One region of the Shewanella sp. GJ50-10 genome, then DNA from elsewhere that is predicted to be linked to it. Evidence: predicted binding sites of a transcription regulator. Region 1 holds the regulator's gene; the other holds the start of a gene.
The links. The regulator LexA, encoded in region 1, represses DNA repair genes until DNA is damaged. The targets are predictions, from matches to a motif close to TACTGTATNNNNATACAGTA.
Positions count from the first base shown of each region.

Region 1 (11,033 bases):
CTCAGGATCTTGTGCAATTTCTTCGCGCCAATCAGGTGCTTGTTGGTTTAAGAATTGCTGCACGTTAATTGGCTCACCAAAGTTCACATAGCCTTGGCCGAAGTTACCTAATTTACGTAACGCACCAAATACCTGCCATACCGATTCTTTTTGCTTTTTCTTACCGCTTAATTCTTTGTGGTAAGTCGATACTTCCATCACGTGATCGTAGCCTAAGTACACTGGCACTAGTGTTACTGGACGCTCGATACCGCGCAGCACACTGTTCACTGTCATTGCTAACATGCCAGTTTTTGGCGCGAGTAAACGACCTGTACGTGAACGTCCACCTTCAGTGAAGTACTCAACTGAATAGCCTTTAGCAAATAATTGGTCTAAATATTCTCTGAATACTGCGGTGTAAAGCTTATTACCGTTAAAGCTACGACGAATAAAGAAGGCGCCACCACGGCGGAACATCGGTCCTGCTGGCCAGAAGTTCAAGTTAATTCCAGCAGCAATGTGCGGTGGAACCATACCTTGATAATAGAGAATATAAGAGAGTAATAAGTAATCCATGTGGCTACGATGACATGGTACATAAACAATTTCGTGACCATCATGATGCAGCTTACGAACTTGCTCAGCACTCTTAATGCTAATGCCGCTGTATAACTTGTTCCATAGCCAAGTTAAAAAGCGCTCTGCAATACGAATCAGGTTATCAGAGTAATCGGCAGCAATTTCATCTAGATATTCAATGGCCTTTTCACGCGCCTTTTCTTCAGAAATCTTCTTGTTCGCCGCTTCCTCTTGAATCGCTTTAGTGATCGACTCAGATTTAAGTAACGAATTAAACATCGCTTGACGGTTTGGCAATTGTGGCCCCGTCATCACTTTCCGCTGACGTCGGAAATGCACTCGTGCAACACGAATTAACTTGTGAGCAATGCTGACATCAGTGCCGTGCTCATCAGCCATATAACGCAAAGACATCGCGTTTGAGAATTGAATAAAGTTATGACGACCTAAGAATAAAATCATTAGCCACTTGCGAAGCCAAGTCGGGTTTTCACGCTCGAATACGGCAGCGGTCATGGTGTCATCTTCTTTACCAGGAATACGTCCCCAATAAAGGCTAACTGGCACCAATTGAATATCTAACTGTTTATTCTTTTGGTGTAAGTCGAGTAATTTGGTGAAGTTGGCAACAAACTTCTCGCCACTATGGCGTTTGCCAAATAAAGGTTTACGGCCTTCAACACACACAATTCTTGGTGTGTTCAGCCCATCAATATCCAAACGCTCATAAGGACTAGGTAGATTGTACTTTGCAGTAATTTCATTTAGCGCCGCGATATCACTCAGCGACTCTGTCTTCATGACATAGACCACTGGTTTTTCAGGATCTAGGTTTAAGTCAGCGAACGGATCTTCAGGTACAACAACACTGTGCACCATTAGTTTCTGAATCCAACGCAACGATTTAGCAATGATAGAATCTGGTTTTAACATGAGTATTCGCATTATCAACAACGATTTATTGCGCATAGGATACCAGAATCTTGGTGGGATTCACTAACCTGCTTATATGTAGTTAACAATTAAGCATCAAACTGAATCCCCTTACGGCTAATTAGATAAGCAAATAACTCGCTTATTTATGCTTATCAAAAATAAACCACAGTACTGTATAAATATACTGTATCGACTAAAAACCGCATCATTTGTACATCAATGATAATTTAATCAAAATAAAAACCTTTTCAACCAAAATAACTTAAACTATTGATTTTAAATATATTTAAGTTAAACCAACCAGTTATAGATGAATTTTAATCGGCCTCATTCTTAAAATTCATTGGTTAATACTTGCGCGACCAAGGATACTGTATATAATGACAGTCACTGTATAAAAAAACAGGAATCAACATGAGACCTTTAACGCCACGACAAGCTGAAATTCTAGAACTAATTAAATGTAATATTGCCGAGACAGGTATGCCGCCTACTCGTGCAGAAATTGCCACTAGATTAGGCTTTAAAAGTGCTAATGCTGCTGAAGAGCATTTAAAAGCACTTGCTAAAAAAGGTTGTATCGAAATTATTCCTGGTACTTCACGCGGTATCCGCATGATTCAGGAAGAAGAGGAAGTCGAAGAAGGCTTACCACTAATCGGTCAAGTTGCCGCTGGTGAACCTATCCTCGCAATGGAGCATGTTGAGCAATACTTCCAAGTTGATCCTGAAATGTTCAAACCTAATGCTAATTTCTTACTACGCGTTCGTGGCGACAGTATGAAAGATATTGGCATTATCGAAGGTGACTTACTGGCTGTGCACAAGATGCAACAAGCCAAAAACGGCCAAGTTGTCGTTGCCCGTGTTGATGATGATGTCACCGTTAAACGTTTTGAAAAGAAAGGCAATGTTGTTTATCTGCACGCAGAAAATGAACAATATTCGCCGATAAAAGTTGATTTAACATGCCAGAGTCTCACCATTGAAGGACTTGCTGTTGGCGTTATCCGAAATGGAGGTTGGTTATGAACACATTATTAGGTAATGCTCCGCGTCACCCAGGTTTATGGGTAGATATGACCTCAGCCACAGCGCCTGTTAAGCAAGGTATTGAAACCAAACAAAGTGCTAATCAAGGCATCACTGAGCTAACCCAGTTATGCAGCCAGTTAGCAGTATTAAGTCAACAAGGCCGTTGGATTGTATTGATTAATCCACCACATATTGGCTATAAGCAAATATTGGCCAATGCCAATGTTCGTATGGATCGAGTATTACTTGTTCATACCAAAGATGAAGTTGAAACGCTTTGGGCAATGGAAAAAGCATTAACAAGTGGTACTTCCAGTGCGGTTATTACATGGACAACACCATTAGATGCTCGTGATAATCGTCGCATTCAGTTAGTCGCTAAAAGCGCTTTGGCACAAGGTGTGATCATTGAAGATGTAAATACTCACTTACATGATGAACATATGAGTGACAATACTTCAGCAGCACCATCAAGGTTAAATTTATCTGCTTTCCACTAACCGAATCTCTCTTGAAAAAGCCCTTCATTACTGTGAAGGGCTTTTTTTACGCCTTTTTTCAGCAAATTAGATGATAAAGTGATCTTGATCAATATTTAATCTCCAAGTAATGTAGTTAACAAGAGGCTAACAAATTGTTATCACTCTTGAGTTAATAAAACGATAAGAAGCTACAAAACGCTGTAAAAATTGTGCTGGTACCATGCGGTATAGAAAGCCTTGAATAAAAAGCGTCAATTTAAGAATTGAAAAGTTCAGTATTAGGTACAAGTGTGGCCACCATAACCCAATAAAATAATCGAGTATTGATACTCGCAGCCACCGTGTACTTTGAAGTGATCAAACTTTTTCGGGAATTAGAGAAGTTTGCATAGAGCAGAGTATTACTGTGTGACTTTTCCTTGTTGTTATTGCAAATCGCAATTGGCAGAGGAGTGGTCTTGTGAAGCGATTGTTGTATGGATTAATGGTGCTGTTATTTGCAGTACCGCTTGCTGCGGCTGATATGCCGCTTAACATGACACAAGGTGTGACAGAAATCAGTGGTAAGGTTTATGACCTCCATATGATTATTCTATATATCTGTTGTGCGATTGGTGTTGTGGTCTTTGGGATCATGATTTACTCGATGATCTATCACAGAAAATCTAAAGGCGCTAAACCTGCCGATTTTCATGACAGTACCAAGGTTGAAATAGCATGGACTGTCGTGCCATTTATCATCCTTATTGGTATGGCAATTCCTGCCACTAAAACTCTGATAGCTATGGAAGACCCTAGTGATGCAGATTTAACCATTAAAGTTACCGGCTCTCAGTGGAAATGGCATTACAGCTATTTCAACGAAGATGTCGAGTTCTTCAGTTTACTTTCAACGCCAGCAGAGCAAATCCAAGGTTCAGCTGAAAAAACTGAAACATACTTACTGGAAGTCGATAAGCCACTCGTATTACCTATTAATCGTAAAGTGCGTTTCTTGATGACCAGTGATGATGTTATTCACTCATGGTGGGTACCTGCATTCGCGGTTAAAAAAGACGCTAATCCAGGCTTCATTAATGAAGCATGGACAAAAATCGATAAAGTCGGCACCTATCGCGGCCAATGTGCTGAATTGTGCGGAAAAGATCACGGCTTTATGCCTATCGTGGTTGAAGCACTTTCTGAAGCCGATTATGACCAGTGGTTAATTGACCAAAAGCAGCTAGCTGTTGATGCTAAAGCTGCAGCAGAAGCCTCGCTTACGCAAACACTCACATATGATGAGTTAATGACTCAAGGTGAGAAAGTCTATATGGGCGTTTGTGCCGCATGTCACCAACCTAATGGTGCTGGTCTTCCTGGTGTATTCCCATCTCTTATTGGTAGCCCTTTGATTAAAGGTCCTGTTAGCGATCATGTTGATATTGTGGTTAACGGTAAAGCAGGTACTGCGATGCAAGCATTTGCTAAACAGCTTACTGCGACTGAAATTGCTGCTGTTGTGACTTACGAGCGAAATGCTTGGGGTAATAACTCTGGCGATGTAGTGCAAGCCGCTGATATCAATGGTGGCGGTTCTGCGGCAAGTTCAGCGGATTCCGCAACTGACCAAACCGCAACGCCTGTAACCTTACCTGCTGAAATTAATCCGGCAAATGTTGAACAAGCCGTAACCGAAGCCGCTGCAGAAGTTGTGGAAGAAGTTAAAGCAGAAGTCGTACTAGATGATCTGACCATGGATGAACTTATGACCATGGGCGAGCAAGTCTATATGACCAATTGCGCCGCATGTCATCAAGCTGCAGGCACTGGATTACCGGGTGCTTTCCCTTCACTAATCGGTAGCCCAGCCATTACAGGGCCAGTTGAAGGACACATTGAAGTTGTCGTCAATGGTAAGGCTGGTACTGCAATGCAGGCATTTGGTTCTCTACTCACACCGCAACAACTCGCAGCAGTAATTACTTATGAGCGTAACGCTTGGGGTAATGACTCCGGAGATGCTGTACAGGCTTCTGACGTTGATGGTCATGGAAAGTAAGGGATTAAAATGAGCACTATTACACAAGATACAACCGAAGCTCATGATGGTCAGTCTCACGATGACCATGGCCATGATGATCACCATCATGGCGCGCCGAAAGGCATCATGCGCTGGATTTTAACCACTAACCATAAAGACATTGGTTCATTATATTTGTGGTTTAGTTTTTTAATGTTTCTCACTGGCGGTGCAATGGCGATGGTTATCCGCGCCGAATTGTTCCAACCAGGTTTACAATTAGTTGATCCAAACTTTTTCAACCAAATGACCACAGTTCACGGACTTATCATGGTATTTGGTGCCGTTATGCCAGCCTTTACCGGCTTGGCTAACTGGCTTATTCCTATGATGATTGGTGCGCCGGATATGGCACTACCTCGGATGAATAACTGGAGTTTTTGGATCCTACCATTCGCGTTTGCCATTCTATTAAGTTCGTTATTTATGGAAGGCGGTGGCCCCAACTTTGGTTGGACATTCTACGCACCACTATCAACTACCTACAGCCCTGATACCACTGCACTATTTGTATTTTCAGTACACATTATGGGAATAAGCTCAATTATGGGCGCGATCAACGTGGTCGTGACAATTGTGAATATGCGTGCACCAGGTATGACTTGGATGAAGTTGCCACTGTTCGTATGGACTTGGTTAATTACTGCATTCCTGTTGATTGCGGTGATGCCCGTACTCGCAGGTGCGGTCACCATGGTCTTAACTGATAAATACTTTGGTACCAGCTTCTTCGATGCTGCAGGTGGTGGTGACCCAGTCATGTTCCAGCACATTTTCTGGTTCTTCGGTCACCCTGAAGTTTACATTATGATTTTACCCTCATTCGGTATTATCTCCGCCATTGTGCCAACCTTTAGCCGTAAAAAGCTATTCGGTTACTCCTCGATGGTTTACGCCACCTCAAGTATTGCGATTCTGTCTTTCTTGGTTTGGGCGCATCACATGTTTACTACGGGTATGCCAGTATTCGCTGAGCTATTCTTCATGTATTGCACCATGCTGATTGCGGTGCCCACAGGGGTGAAAGTGTTTAACTGGGTTGCAACCATGTGGCGTGGTTCAATTACCTTTGAAACCCCAATGTTGTTTGCAGTGGCCTTTATTATTCTATTCACGATTGGTGGGTTTTCTGGATTGATGCTGGCGATTACACCTGCGGATTTCCAATACCATGATACTTACTTTGTTGTGGCGCATTTCCACTACGTACTCGTAACGGGTGCAGTGTACTCCATTATGGCTGCGGCTTATTACTGGCTGCCGAAGTGGACTGGTCACATGTATAGCGAAACCTTAGGTCGCTGGCATTTCTGGTGTAGCACCATTTCAGTCAACGTGCTGTTTTTCCCAATGCACTTCTTAGGTCTTGCGGGTATGCCGCGTCGTATTCCTGATTATGCGATTCAATTTGCTGATGTTAACCAAATTGTCTCAATTGGTGGGTTTGCATTTGGTTTATCACAACTAATCTTCCTTGCTGTAGTCATTAAGTGTGTTCGAGGTGGAGAGAAAGCTGCGGATAAACCTTGGGAAGGCGCCGAAGGACTAGAATGGACCATCCCAAGTCCAGCACCTTATCACTCATTCACTACACCACCAGAGGTAAAGTGATATGAGCCAGCCAACAAAATCAAACCGTAAATTATTAATAGGTCTCGTACTGGGTTCTATCGGTATGTTCGGCTTTGGTTTTGCGCTAGTGCCGCTTTATGACGTGCTGTGCGATACCTTGGGGATTAACGGAAAACCCCAAGGTACTGCCAGCCAATATGAAGCGGTCGTGGTTGATAAAGATCGCACCATTACCATTGAATTTATTGCCCAAGTACAAGGCAGCATGCCGTGGGAATTTGGCCCTAAGGTGAACACTATGCAGGTTCACCCAGGCGAACTCACTCGTACTGCCTTTTTAGCAAAAAACTTATCTGCTAATCCTCTTGTTGGCCAAGCTATACCTTCGGTATCACCTGGCCAAGGCGCGGCATATTTCAATAAAACCGAGTGCTTTTGTTTTAATCAACAACCTCTAGCTGCAAAGGCTGATGCTGAACTGCCATTAATCTTTTATGTGGATCCAGACTTACCAGATTCCATTAAAACTTTGACTCTCTCTTATACCCTCTATGACATCACAGACAAACAAACTGCGGCCATAGAGCAAGGAGCAGCAAGATGACAACAAAACATGAAAACTACTACGTGCCAGCGCAAAGCGTTTGGCCCATTACCGGCGCAATTGGATTATTCCTCATTGCTTTTGGCGCAGGTTCTTACGTTCAACAATTAGCCACTGAAGATACTTCAGGTGGTTATATCTTAGTGGCTGGTATTGCAGTCATTATCTTTATGCTGTTTGGCTGGTTTAAAAATGTCATTGATGAATCAATGTCAGGCTTATATTCAGCGCAAATGGATCGTTCATTTCGTCAAGGAATGAGCTGGTTTATTTTCTCTGAAATTATGTTCTTCGGCGCATTTTTTGGCGCCTTGTTCTACGCCAGAATGGTCGCAATCCCTTGGCTTGGTGGTAGCTCAAACAACGCCATGACTCACGAAGTATTATGGCCAACCTTTGAAGCCATGTGGCCACTAATCAAAACGCCTGATGGCACCACTACAGAAGCTATGCCTTGGACAGGGTTACCGCTTTATAACACCCTAATCCTTTTAGCTTCTTCGGTCACATTACACTTTGCTCATGTGTCTTTAGAGAAATCAAAACGCGGCGCATTAAAGGTGTGGTTAGGACTTACCATTTTATTAGGTATTGGGTTCTTATTCTTGCAGGTAGAAGAATATGTTCATGCATACCAAGAAATGGGCTTAACCCTATCATCAGGCATTTACGGTAATACCTTCTTTTTGCTTACTGGTTTTCACGGCATGCACGTGACACTGGGTACGGTTTTTCTGATTATCCTATTTTTTAGGGTACTCAAAGGCCACTTCACCCCAGAAAGTCATTTTGCTTTCCAATCGGGTAGTTGGTATTGGCATTTTGTCGATGTGGTTTGGCTATGTTTGTTTATTTTTGTCTACGTGATTTAAATAAACCTAACTAGTACGGCCTAGGGTTGGGGGTTACCCAACCTAGCCCTAAGGCCAGTAATAACAGCACCATGACTAAGGCAGAAAAGATAACTCTACGTCCTAAAAATTGACTCATTGGTTGTTTATTTTCAGCTTTCACCATAATAAACAGGGCTCTAGCTAGATTAAATAATATGAATACAAGCAGCAGTACTAATACAAGCTTGAAAATAACTAAGGTATCCATGGGCTCTCCTTCGCGAGTCTGGCGACTATCTACTGGGTTATTGCTGCTTGTTACTGTGAGTGTGTTTTGTATTTTGGTCAAGTTAGGAGTTTGGCAGCTTGATAGAGCGGAGCAAAAAACCACTTGGCAAGCGACGTTATCAGCAAGACAAGCCGCCAGTGAATTAAGCTTTGATGAACTACTGGCTTTTGGCGCAGATGACAAACTCAGTGGATACCGTCTAAACGTCAACGCTACGCCTGTTAACCAGCAAATATTGCTACTGGATAACCAAGTGTTTGAGGGTCGAGTGGGTTACCTAGCCTATCAAGTATTTCAAGTTTCAAGCTCTAATACGCAAGACCTACCATGGTTATTGGTTGAGTTAGGGTTTGTTGCAGCCAATATCGAACGACGAATTTTACCTGAACTCACACCCGCGCCGTTATCAGCCGTTGACTTAAATGGCCGTGTTTATCAAAAACAGATTAACCCTTTAAGCCACCAGCTCCATGCAGAAGACGGCAATGTGATGCGTTTTCAAAACCTTAATTTACCGGCCTTAGCTGAGAAAATAGGCCACCCACTGGCACCTGTCGTACTGCAGCCAGATTCAATCCCTAATATTGCATTACCTAAGCCTTGGACACCCATTCCATTGTCTGCCCAAAAGCACCAAGGCTACGCACTGCAGTGGTTCACTATGGCGGCGGTATTTTTATCGTTAATGCTATGGATTGGATGGAAATATTTGATTAAAACAACACCTGAAAGCACCACTAGCAACGCAATTGACACTAGTAACACCCTAGAAAATGAAACAAGAACTGAAAACGAATAAAACCAAACTAATAAATTAAGCCGTAACAAGAGGAGCAAGTATGAACTCCCCAGCAAAACCTAAAAATAACAAGGCACTGTTTGCCCTAGTACTGGTATTTATCTTACCAGTGGCCGTCGCAAAGCTGGTATTAAGCATGGACTTATATAATGGCGCTGCAACCAATAAAGGCCAACTCATTCCACCAGAGGTGAGCTATCAAAGCTTATCAATGGAAAACCCGCATCCACAATCTTGGCAACTGTTATACCTATTACCAGAACAATGCTTAGAACAATGTCAGCAACGCTTATACGTACTGCATCAAAGTCATGTTGCTTTAGGGAAACATCAAGATCGCGTCAGCCCGATTATTATGCTGCAACCAGACAGTGACATCGCAATTCTTGAAAAGCTCCAAGTGCCATTTGAAACCGCCAATGCGAGCCAAGCCATCATTGCAATGATGACTGAACAGCAAATGATTATTGTCGATCCACTCGGCAGCTTGGTAATGGAATATCCTGGCATCATCGGCGAGCAAGAAAATATGGCTCAAGGTAAATCGATGATTGCGGATCTAAGAAAGCTACTTAAGCTATCGAGGGTTGGTTAATGGATATAAAAAACCTCCTCAAATTTACCTTAGTATTTACCTTTGCAGTGATATTGATGGGTGCTTATACCCGCCTGTCTGATGCAGGTTTAGGCTGTCCTGATTGGCCGGGTTGTTATGGCCATATTGGTGTACCCAGTGACGCAGCCGATTTAGCCAAAGTAGAAACAAACTTTCCAGATCTCACCGTCGAGCCAGAAAAAGCTTGGCTTGAAATGATCCACCGTTATATCGCTGGCACATTAGGCTTATTGGTATTAACGATTTTAATCATTTGCTTAAAGCGTGCTGATGCACCGAAAAAACTGCCTATATTTATTTCCGCACTGATCTTATTTCAAGCGGCATTAGGCATGTGGACGGTCACCATGAAACTGATGCCCATTGTGGTGATGGGGCATTTAATTGGCGGCTTTAGCTTGTTTGCTTTACTGCTGTTACTTTATCTGCGCACCAAACCATTACGGATCCCGGGTGGCGATCACTACGCCAGAAAGTTAGGGCCATTGGCTATGGTGAGTTTAGTGGTGTTAGTCATACAGATTATTTTAGGCGGCTGGACATCATCAAACTACGCAGCGCTGGCTTGTACCACCTTGCCAATATGTGAGGGCAACTGGATGGATAATTTGCAGTTTGCTAAAGCCTTCTCGCCATTTCAAGGCGATCATCCGAGCTTTGAATATGGTGTCCTTGAATACCCTGCTCGAATGACCATACATGTTACCCACCGAATTTGGGGCGTGATTACCGCCATAAGTTTATGTTGGTTAGCGTTTAAATTACTAAAAGCTCAATCGTCAATCATGCGACAAAGTGCATGGGTTTTATTTGCCCTTGTGGTGTTACAAGTGGGTTTAGGTATTAGCAATATTGTAATGCACCTACCTCTTGGTATTGCAGTCTCACACAACGGCGGCGCAGCGTTACTGTTGTTAACCGTTATTTTTATTAACTATGCGCTGTGGCGTAAAGCATAAGCAAGGATTCAATTATGGCTAAATCACTATCTTTACCCGCAAATGCAACCAAGACGGCTGACACCAGTTCAATGTCTAGCGCTAACAGTGACACTCTACAGTGGCGTGCTTACTTTGAGATGACCAAACCTAAAGTCGTCGCCTTAATGTTACTTACAGTATTAGTGGGCATGTGCTTGGCGCTACCAGGCGCAGTTCCACTACAACCACTGATTTTCGGCATGATAGGTATTGGGATGATGGCAGGTTCTGCCGCAGCCTATAACCATTTAATCGATCGCCGCA
Region 1 is NZ_JBVVSS010000001.1:4,241,052-4,252,084, forward strand. It holds gene plsB (glycerol-3-phosphate 1-O-acyltransferase PlsB) at 1-1,494, opposite strand, end outside; gene lexA (transcriptional repressor LexA) at 1,912-2,529, shown strand; gene AC0L4E_RS17915 (cell division inhibitor SulA) at 2,526-3,032, shown strand; gene coxB (cytochrome c oxidase subunit II) at 3,475-5,055, shown strand; gene ctaD (cytochrome c oxidase subunit I) at 5,065-6,687, shown strand; gene AC0L4E_RS17930 (cytochrome c oxidase assembly protein) at 6,689-7,252, shown strand; gene AC0L4E_RS17935 (cytochrome c oxidase subunit 3) at 7,249-8,124, shown strand; gene AC0L4E_RS17940 (DUF2909 family protein) at 8,135-8,353, opposite strand; gene AC0L4E_RS17945 (SURF1 family protein) at 8,352-9,173, shown strand; gene AC0L4E_RS17950 (hypothetical protein) at 9,214-9,768, shown strand; gene AC0L4E_RS17955 (COX15/CtaA family protein) at 9,768-10,748, shown strand; gene cyoE (heme o synthase) at 10,763-11,033, shown strand, end outside.

Region 2 (11,033 bases), 1.4 Mb from region 1:
GCATCTGCTCTTTGGTGCTTGATGCCATTTTTTCTGCATTTTTACGGGTTCTGACTTCAATCATTTCTACTGTTTCAATAAAAGGGATTTTAAAATGCAGACCTGGGTTTTGCTGATCTTTTGCTTCTCCGAAGCGTTTAACCACACCAACATGACCTTCAATGACTATGTAGTAAGAGTTAAACACAGCAATGATGAGCAATAAAAATGGTAACGCTTTAAAAAGCGAAGAGGGGGTAATTACGTCCTTGATATTCATAAACTTCCTAATGATTTAAATAACATAGCATTTTCCTAACGCGCTAGGTTACCTAAAACAAACCAAATCGCAACACAATTTAATAAAGTGTATCAATCAAGCTAAACAATTAATTTACTTGCTACTGCGGCTCTTGGTGGTTTTTGTAGATTTAGCAGTCCCCTTGGAGGCGCTGGCAGTTGATTTACGTTTATAACCACTTTTAGCACCACTTCTTGAACCTGAACGACGCTTTTTATAACCTGGGCCCGTTACCCCAGATAACGCATTGGGTAATTGATTAGCCGCTTGAGTTATCAGTTCATTCAATTGATTGATTAATGGCGTCATAAACGCATCGTAACGTAACTGTTTTTGACTAATGGCATCGAGACTACTTTCCCATAGCGCTGTCATATCTGGCGTTGTGGCAGATTCTGGTAATGAATTCACCAAACCGCTACCCACAGCTGTCGCTACAATCGCCTTACCTTGGCGCTGTAAATAGCCACGCTTAAATAGCAACTCAATAATACCTGCCCGTGTGGCTTCAGTGCCCAAACCATCTGTATCTTTGAGGATTTTTTTCACTTCAGCATTGGTGACATAACGGTTAATTCCGGTCATTGCCCCTAATAATGTCGCATCGGTAAAATGCTTTGGCGGCTGAGTAATTTTTTCAACCAGCTCTCCATGTGGGCAATGTAATTGCTGACCTTTTGCTAGCGCAGGTAGCGTGGCTAACTCGTCATCCTCTTTGTTTGGGTTTAAACCATTAGCACTTGAGTTACTTGATGCGAATAACTGCTTCCAGCCCAATGAGGTTTCTTGTTTGGCTTTGGTAGTGAATAAGCCACCCGCGATAGTGACTTCAACCTGAGTTTCGTCATATAAGTATGCAGCGTAAAACTGGGCTAAGTATTGTCTAGCAATATGGGAATATAACTTGGCTTCTTTTGACGACAAGTTAGCTAAATTACTGACTTTTTCAGTGGGTACAATTGCGTGGTGAGCATCCACTTTTTTATCATCCCATGCTTTAGATTTAAGCTTGGCATTTGGCGCATCAGCTTTAGCCGTTAACGAAGGATCGTTTTTAGTAATCGCATTAATGACTTGCGGTGCTAAACCATGTTGCTCAACCGGTAAGTAACGACTATCTGAGCGAGGATAAGTAATCAGTTTATGGCGCTCGTACAAGCTTTGGCATATATCCAAGACTTCTTTAGCACTCATGCCAAATCGTTTAGCAGCATCAATTTGTAATGCCGATAAACTATATGGTAGTGGCGGGTTTTGGCGTTTACTTTTCGATTCAAGTTTAGTGACTTCAGCAGGTTGGTTGCTAATGCGACCAACAACATTTTCAGCTAAGCCTTTTGCCAGCACTCGACCTTCTTCATCCATATATGGCTGACAAGCTTCACTGGGTTTCCACTTAGCTGTGAATGATTCATTTTGCTCAGTTAATAAATGCGCTAACACTTCATAGAAAGGTTTAGGAATAAAGTTCGCGATTTCTTCATCACGTCTTACGACTAACCCAAGTACTGGGGTTTGGACTCGCCCAACCGATAGTACCCCTTGATAGCCCACCTTTTTACCTTGAATGGTATAAGCGCGAGTCATATTCATGCCATACAACCAATCAGCGCGACTGCGGGCTAATGCAGAGGTTGAAAGTGGCACAAACTCTTTATTGGTTCGCATTTGGCCGAGGGCTCTTTTAACCGCTGAAGGATTTAAGTCACTGATCAGCAGGCGTTGAGTTTGGGCAATTTTATCCGCTTTTACCCCTGAATGAGAAATGACTTCATCCACCAACAACTGCCCTTCTCTGTCAGGATCGCCAGCGTTAACCAGACTGGATGCCTGCTTTATCAGTTTTTTTAAGGTAGATAATTGCGAGCGTGTTTTTGACTTTGGCTTTAATTTCCATTGTTCAGGCACAATTGGCAGATGAGCTAGCTGCCAAGATTTGTAAGCAGGATCGTAAGCATCGGGTTCAGCTTGCTCTAATAAATGCCCCACACACCATGAAACACAATCACCGTTAGCGGTCATAATGTAACCATCACCTTTTTTGTGTGGCTTTGGTAATACATCAGCTATGGCTCGGCCTAAGCTTGGTTTCTCGGCAATATATAGGATCATTCAAGTCTAACCATCTAGATTGGGAAGCGCTTTTAACACTGTATTTTTAATATTATGGCTCTTACTGTATATAATTACAGTGATTATTAACAGTAAATATTCACTGAAATTAGATTTAACAAGAATTGGCAATAAATAACATCTAAGAGAGTTTATATAACGTTCAAAGGCTTCTATAGCTAGCTGTTCACTATTTAATGTGCCTATTTTTGTAGTAAATTTTCACAACCGAAATATAAAGAATATAAAAACACCCCATTAGCCATACAATTGACTTTTTTGGCACTAAAAAACAACCATATCGACTGCTACTGCTTTATGAAAGCTGGAAAAAAGTTGATCTAGATCATCATTGCTAACAAATTCTTGAGATAGGTTTAGTTATCGCAGAATTGAGGTCAGGAGGCCGTTATGGAATTAAAGCAATGTGAGAAATGCTATACAGACGTTTGTGTTAACGGTAAGTGGTTTCACCATGATCATTTGACCACCAATGCCTATATGCTGAATGGCGGTTCGCCTGAAACAATTGAATTGGCAAAAATGCCAACAACTGAGTCAGAACTGATTAATATGTTAACCAACGCTTTCTGATGAAATCACATACAACCGTTAATTTTCAATATTAGCGGTTGTATGTACCTTTAATTAGCAGCTATCCGCTAATTAAAGAATGGAAAAACCGTTCTGTTCTTGGTAAATAGCCATTTTCATAATTTAAAGACATCACCACACTCTCAGTGCTGCCAATAATTTCATGGCGGGGCACAAATCCAATGACTCTTGAGTCAGCACTATTATCTCTATTATCACCGAGCACAAGGTAGTAATCCTTAGGTACTGTTACCTCACTAAAGCTTGAGCGAACTGAGCCCAATTTACTCACTCTGATTGAGTGTTTCATGCCGAGTAAATCTTCTATTCTATCTTGGCTAGGTAAATCTGCTGGTGTTTGATTAGCTTGCGGGTAATCAAACTCTGCCTGTTGCTTTGCAGCAATTACTGGCAGCGGTTTATCTTGATAGCTTAAGGCATGTTGATTAATAACCAATTGGTTGTTAACTAAGGCTACTGTATCGCCAGGCACACCGACCACACGCTTAACTAACCTATTGTCAGCGGCTTCTGAGTCAAAAATAATAATATCGCCGCGCGCAGGTTCCCCAGTCTGATATACAGAAACATGGGTGAAAGGAATTCGAATATCGTATGCCATCTTGTTGGCAAGGATTCTGTCACCTTCAACAATAGTGGGTTTCATTGACCCTGTTGGTACGGTATACCAATCAGCGACGGCACTTCTAAATACACTCATTAATAGGATAAAAATTATCAGTGATTGGTATTCTTTAAGTATCTTTGCAAGCTTTTTTATCATCATAATCCCTTATATATTCACGGTTTAACTAACCTTGATAAGCATTGAAATAAGCAATAATGAAGCCAACAAAATTTAACTAAGAAAATCATCACCTTATAAAACACTACTTTAAGTCAGTGTTAGATTTTGCGAACTAATAGTCTTTTTCACATCAATAAATGTCATCTTCACTCATTTAATTTGGAGTTTTAACTCTTGTCATAGAGTGACTAGGGCCTGTTGATCTTTGCAGGCTAAGTTTTGTTCGAAATAAAAACGTTAATGCCCTTAGTAAGCCATAAAAAAAGCCACTATAAAGTGGCTTTAAAACTCAACAAAGGGGCCTAGATTAGTCGACAGCTTTTACTAAAGGCAATAACCGATAACCTTCTTTGCTGACTAAATCGCTGGGTTGGTAATGGCGAATACCTAAATTGAATACACCTGATTCGTTACTGGTTTTGATATTATTGATTGCATCATCACCGCAACCGAAACTGATGGTAAACGTGCCATCTTTATTGGGCTTTGCAGTATTTGAACTCAAGTTGGCAAGATCATTAAACATAAAGCCCGCTTTGTCATAAACGGTAATAGACCAAAACGCTTTGTTCATTGGGTCTTTAAAAGTGGCCTGATGACATTTATCTGCAGGGTAATTACCTGACACTTCATAAATATTATCTACTTGCTGAGCGCCGCCCCAACCTATTGCTGCACCTACTTCATACTTCTCTTGGGTGAACAGCTTGTTAGAATCATCATTAGGGGCCGTAAACATCCCGACTAATGCATCCTTACCATCACGCTTAGTAATCCCTGGCATTTTAGCTTTTAGGGCATCTTCGACAGCTTTAAATGACGCTTGGGTAACGGGCTCTGCGGTAAAAGGCACATCACTTTTGGCATTAATGATCATTTGGTCTTGGTATTTAACCGCTTCCGCCTCTGAGAATGAAGCATCTAGGCGTACAACAAGATATAAATGCTCACCGCTATGAGTGTGTAAATCAAAGGTGCCTGCTCCATAAAACATAGGTTGGATACGATGATCTTCAGTTACAGGCTGAACAGACACATACCTTCCTTCAGGGAGCTGAGGGATAGTGATCGTCGCGCCCTTAGATACATCAACCACTGCCAGTGAATAATAAGTATCGCGATTCATACGAACGACTGGTTGTTGATCTGTCGGAGTCAGTTTTCTTTTATGCAGTAGCTTATTAATACCAACAATATCTTGATTTTTTAACAGCTGATGTGATGTTTCATCTGTAGGATAACTTGCACTGGTCACAGTGGCACCATCAGCAGAGAAAAAATCACTTAAATGATCTACGGGCTCGGCTAGGACTTGATAGCTAAGTGCTGAAAGGATACTGACAGTTAATATATGGCGCTTGTTCATCTTTATCTCCATTAAAGAACGACGACTATTCAATAGGCGAATAAATGAGGCAAAGCCTTTGCCTCATTGGAAACTCGTCTGTTTAGGTCTTGTGACTCAGTCCTATACGAGCTTTTCGTTAAAAAAGTTTACTGTTCTATCCCAAGCTAGTTTGGCATTAGCTTCATCGAAACGTGCAGTGGAATCATTATGGAACCCGTGCTTAGCGCCCTTATACATGTGCATTTGGTAAGGCACATTTAAGTGTTTCAAGTCAGCCTCATACTCTGGCCATGATTTATTAACTCGTTCATCATCTTCGCCAAGTTGCACCATTAATGAGGCTTTAATATTCTCACGAAGTTCTTTTTTGGCAGGGGTTCCGTAAAAAGGTACACCAGCAGTTAATAAATCAGACTCAACTGCGGCAAGATAATTAACGATATAACCGCCAAAACAAAAACCGACAGCGCCTAGTTTACCGTTACTGTTTGCATGAGATTTTAAGAACTTAGCTGCTGCAACAAAGTCTTGCTGAATTTTATCTCTGTCCATCGACTTTTGCATCGCTCGACCTTCGTCATCGTTACCAGGATATCCGCCTAAAGGAAACAAAGCATCTGGCGCAAAAGCGATAAAACCATCTTTTGCTAAACGGCGAGCCACATCTTTAACGTAAGGATTTAAGCCGCGGTTTTCGTGAATAACCAGCACCACTGGCAATGGGCCCGTTTTATTAGTGGGAGTGACCAAATAACCTTGGCCTTTACCATATCCTTGAGGTGAGTCAAATGTCTCGTAAGTAGCTTTGATATCTGCATCATTAAACGAGACTTGCTCAGCAAGCGCATAGTTAGGCAATAATGCGGATGTGAGTACCGCCATTGAATAGCCCACAGCCACTAATGTGCCTAGCTTTTTCATGAAGGTCCGGCGATCCATTCCACCGTGTGCATATTCGTCATACCAGTCAAATGCTTCTTGTGGGATATCATTCCTTGTTGGCTGAGACATTGCTTTTCTCCATTAATCAATCGTTAATTTGCCCGTGTTATGACTAACCTAGGGGAGCTAAAGCAGAAAGTAAATAGTTTGTCATACAAATATTAAGTGTTTGATTTAACGGAAAAGCTACTTTATATCCTTCTCAATGCCGTAAATATCTTCATCTATGGTTTCAATACGTGCTTCGAAAATAGCTCGGGCATCATGTAAGCCACGATTGTAAAAATGCGCGCCAATATTGTTGCCAAAAAAATCCAATAGAAACTCAGCATCAAATTGACCAAGGTCTTGATCAAGCTCATCTTCAAAATAAGTTTGAATCTTTTGCACCATCATTTCACGCTGCTCTGCGGAAAATTCGATTTTAGACATTAAATAGCCTCTATTTCGTATTAACTGCTAAACCTTTTAAAACGGTTGATTCCGTTTTAAAAAGTGATTAATTAAAATTCGGCCAAGTATGACTACATTACCATTAGTAAAACAAACTAATTTACGCTTTTATGGCATAAAAAAAGAGAAGCTAGGCCTCTCTTTTAGAAAGTAATGAATAACTCATTAGCGACTATAGCGCCATTGGGAAATCTCTTACAGTTGTTTCATTTTCAACAACCACAACACCCTGCTCTTCAGCATTTAAAAAGAATGGTAAAGAACCATCATCTGGCTCAGCAATGTTGGTATCTTCTGGATCATCGTTTTGTGCTAAACAGGTATAACCTAAACTGTAGGTTTCTGCAGACACGAAACCAAACTCATATCCATAGCTTTCAACGTCACCGTTGGCATCAAGAGTTGGGTTAACTCTAGCTGAGGCTATTGGCGCAATTTCATCTTCGCCGTAGTCAGCGTCTCTGAAGTCAGCCATAGACTCTAGTGCGGTGTCATTAGGGTAAAGGTACACAGCAGAACTAAATTCAGAACCACCAGCAGCAGTCTCACAATCAGCCATAGTTTGTTCGCTGATTTGACCTGATATTGCGCCCACTTCAGCGGTATTAACTAACTGAACAGAAGTCGGTTTTAGGGTCCAATAATCTTTATTACCTTTTGGTCCTTGTAGGCCTTTGGTCAGGTTAAATTCAGCCACAAAATTATTGGTTCCAGCTGCAATGGTGAATGATTTATTGAAGAAAAGTCTACCAGTATCTTCCTCTTCTGCTCCAACACCACCGCATGAGCCATTGCTATTAGTAACAAGCCCTTCAACCACACCACCGACCCAGTCATTGGTGTCAGTATCTTGCTCTGCGCCAGACAGCACATATGAACTCTCATCAGTTGAGACTTCATTGTTTTGCATGTAAATACACATCTGGTATTCGCCAACAGGAATTGACTGCCCGCTGACTAATGTCTCTATTTCAGTGCCTTGTACACTTAATAAATCGACGTGTTGTAAGCCATCGTCTCCAGTGTTTACATCAAAAGAGGTTGAACCATCGCTGTTTTTTAACACGACTTGCTTAAATGCAATGTTGACTACATTGGCTGATGCGGGGTTATCTGAAACCCCTAAATTAAACACACCTTGCTCTGGTGTTGGATTTGAGTCAGAGTCCGAACCACAACCGACTAATACACTACTAATTGCAACGGCCAATGCTAGGCGCGAATATTTTTTAATTGTCATCATAAATCCTTAATAGAACACCATTGATGAGTCTCAAATCCTTTTAGTTTCACTCGATCGCTGTTTATTCATTTATTGTTAATATCTGCACAGTATAAACGCTGTTGAGCATATAGACTAAAAATGTATATAAGTTGATCATTTGACGGCTTGGTTTGACGACATTTTCAGCTTATCCACACTATAGATTTACATCACCTCAAAACAACAAACATATGCATTCTCTGTAAATCTATTGAATATTCAGCTGTTGATTGGATTAGACTCACAAAAAAGCCAGCTTGCGCTGGCTTTTTTAAAAACTAACACATCATCTTATATTAAGGATGACAAACATTGTGCATTTCTAAGTTAGTGCCGATGTCTTTGCTGTTCGCTTTAGCATCATCGTTACGTAACTGCGTTAAGTGGTCTAAGTAGGCTTGGTCAACATCGTTAGTGATGTACTGGCCATCGAATACTGAGGTTTCAAAACGCTTAATATCAGGATTTTCCATTCCTACAGCATCAACTAAGTCGGTTAAGTCTTGGAAGATGATACCGTCTGCGCCAATGATTTTTGCAATCTCGTCAGCATCGCGGCCATGAGCAATAAGCTCATTGGTCGTTGGCATATCAATACCGTAAACGTTAGGGAAACGGATTTCAGGAGCAGCTGATGCAAAGTAAACTTTCTTTGCGCCTGCTTCACGAGCCATTTCAATAATCTGCTCAGACGTAGTACCACGTACAATAGAGTCATCGACTAACAATACGTTTTTACCTTTAAACTCTGTGTTGATAGCATTGAGTTTACGACGTACTGACTTCTTACGCTCTTGCTGGCCTGGCATGATAAACGTACGGCCAATGTAGCGATTTTTTACGAAACCTTGACGATAAGGCAGATCCATACAACGGGCAATTTCTAAAGCGATATCACACGATGTTTCAGGAATTGGGATGACCACGTCAATATCATGATCTTCCCATTCTTTTTGGATTTTAGCGCCTAACTTAGCACCCATGTTTACGCGGCTGCCGTAAACTGAAATTTTATCCATCGCTGAATCTGGACGAGCAAAGTAAACAAACTCAAAAATACATGGCGCGTAGCTTGGGTCTACTGCACATTGGCGAGTAAATAGCTGGCCATCTAACGAGATATAAATCGCTTCACCTGGCGCAACATCACGCATCACTTCAAAGCCGACTGCATCTAATGCAACACTTTCAGAAGCGACCATGTACTCAGTACCCGTTGGTGTTTCGTGCTTACCAAGCACTAACGGACGGATACCGAACGGGTCACGAAATGCCACTAAGCCCTGACCAATAATCATCGCTGCAACTGCGTAAGCACCACGCGTTTGTGCGTGTACTTTCGCCACGGCATCAAATACTTCATCAGCGCTTAAGGTTAAACTACGAGTTTCTTGAAGCTCATCCGCTAATAGGTTTAGCAGAACTTCAGAGTCTGAGGTGGTGTTAACATGACGACGTTTTTTAACTAGGCTTTCAGCCAGTTCAACCGTGTTAGTTAAGTTACCGTTATGGGCTAAAGAAATACCAAATGGTGAGTTAACATAAAAAGGTTGCGCCTCTGAAGCACTTGAGCTGCCCGCTGTTGGGTAACGCACGTGTCCAATGCCAGCTTTACCTTGCAGGCGTTGCATATGTTTAACTTCGAAAACGTCTTTAACTAGTCCATTTGCCTTACGTAAACGAAACGCACTCTTGTCAACAGTCACAATACCTGCTGCATCTTGACCACGGTGCTGAAGCACGGTCAAAGCATCATAAATGGTTTGATTAACCGATGATTGACCAACTATTCCGACGATACCACACATGGGTAAGCTTCCTCATTGTAAGATGTTTTATATTTATATTTTGGGTACAAAGCTAGATGTGTTTTCCAAGTAGTCAAAAAACCACTGAATCACCACACCAAATTGGGGTACAAGTTCTGACTCTTTCCACCAGTCTTGACTTGGCGAACCGGTAAAAGCATCCAGAAAAAATAAGATAGCGCTGACAATTAGTGCCCCGCGCAGCGCACCGAAACACAAGCCTAAGACTCGATCGGTACCTGATAAACCAGTTTTAGAAACCAGTTGACCTAATAAGTAGTTTACTAATGCGCCCAAGATAAGTGTGGCGATAAACAACACGGCAATGGCAACACCATTGCGGGTCATTTCATCGTTCATTTGCGTTAAATGAACGGCTAAGTCTTGATAGAATTGGCTGGCGATAAAGAAGGCAGCGAACCATACCACTAAAGACATGGCTTCTTTGGCAAATCCGCGGATCAAACTGATGACAGTTGATAAGCCGATAACGATGAGAATAGCGTAATCAATCCAAACCATTGAGATGGGGATCCGGTATAGATGTTAAGACGGCGCGATTCTAACAGAGGTAGAAAACTTTCTCACCAACTGCTAGATAAATTGACTTTGCGCTGTACCAAACAATAGTGAATAGTTAGTTTTCTAGGGGATTGTATTGAACAATTTTGCCTTGAAGACCGTTAATTTTTTTGATTTTTTTCTGGTATGTTTTCAGTTTATCAGTCGAAAGCTCAGGACCTACGAATACCTTAGTCAACGAACCATCAATTGGTTTTGCAGGCAAGGTGTACGCAGTAAAGCCATTTTCTCTAAGCTTTTTAACTAAATCTTCAACATTTTTGGCATTGTTAAATCCACCCAACTGCAAAGTGTAACCCGCTTTAATAGGCTCCACTTTTTTCACTTCAGGCTTAGCTTTAGCAACTTGTTTAACTTCGGCAGTTTGAGCAGGTGAACTATCTGCGACCGACTCCTGAGCAGTATCTTCTGATACTCCTAGGTCTTGAGTTTGGGCGATTTCTTCAACTTCAAAGGTTTCAGGTTTGTAACCTTCACCAATGGTATCTGTTGCTTGCTCATTGATTACTGGACGCAGCGGGATTTCAGTGAACTCTTCGATTTCTCGTTGTTTCTTGCCATCGAGTAAGTCAGGCAAAAATATCACCCCAAGCGCTACGATAACAACGGTTCCCACTAATCGGTTTTGAAATTGAGCAGACAAATGTTTATTCCCTTTGTAAAATTTTGCTAAAGCCAGCCACAGTGTAAAATGAGCCAAATACAATTACCACATCATCTGCAGTTATATTTGCACTTATGCCCTGCCACGCTTGGCTAATTGAATCAAACTGATAGGACGCAGGTTTAGTTGAATCATTGGCTGAACTCATCGATAACTGATTTGCTAACGTTTGCGCATC
Region 2 is NZ_JBVVSS010000001.1:2,883,502-2,894,534, forward strand. It holds gene AC0L4E_RS12100 (prohibitin family protein) at 1-259, opposite strand, end outside; gene AC0L4E_RS12105 (DNA topoisomerase III) at 374-2,392, opposite strand; gene AC0L4E_RS12110 (hypothetical protein) at 2,804-2,986, shown strand; gene lepB (signal peptidase I) at 3,048-3,767, opposite strand; gene AC0L4E_RS12120 (DUF1254 domain-containing protein) at 4,102-5,160, opposite strand; gene AC0L4E_RS12125 (dienelactone hydrolase family protein) at 5,263-6,153, opposite strand; gene AC0L4E_RS12130 (DUF2164 domain-containing protein) at 6,271-6,516, opposite strand; gene AC0L4E_RS12135 (DUF4382 domain-containing protein) at 6,710-7,777, opposite strand; gene purF (amidophosphoribosyltransferase) at 8,098-9,609, opposite strand; gene AC0L4E_RS12145 (CvpA family protein) at 9,643-10,131, opposite strand; gene AC0L4E_RS12150 (SPOR domain-containing protein) at 10,247-10,834, opposite strand; gene folC (bifunctional tetrahydrofolate synthase/dihydrofolate synthase) at 10,839-11,033, opposite strand, start outside.
Region 2: the regulator LexA is predicted to act here: its motif matches at 2,455-2,474, upstream of AC0L4E_RS12105 (DNA topoisomerase III).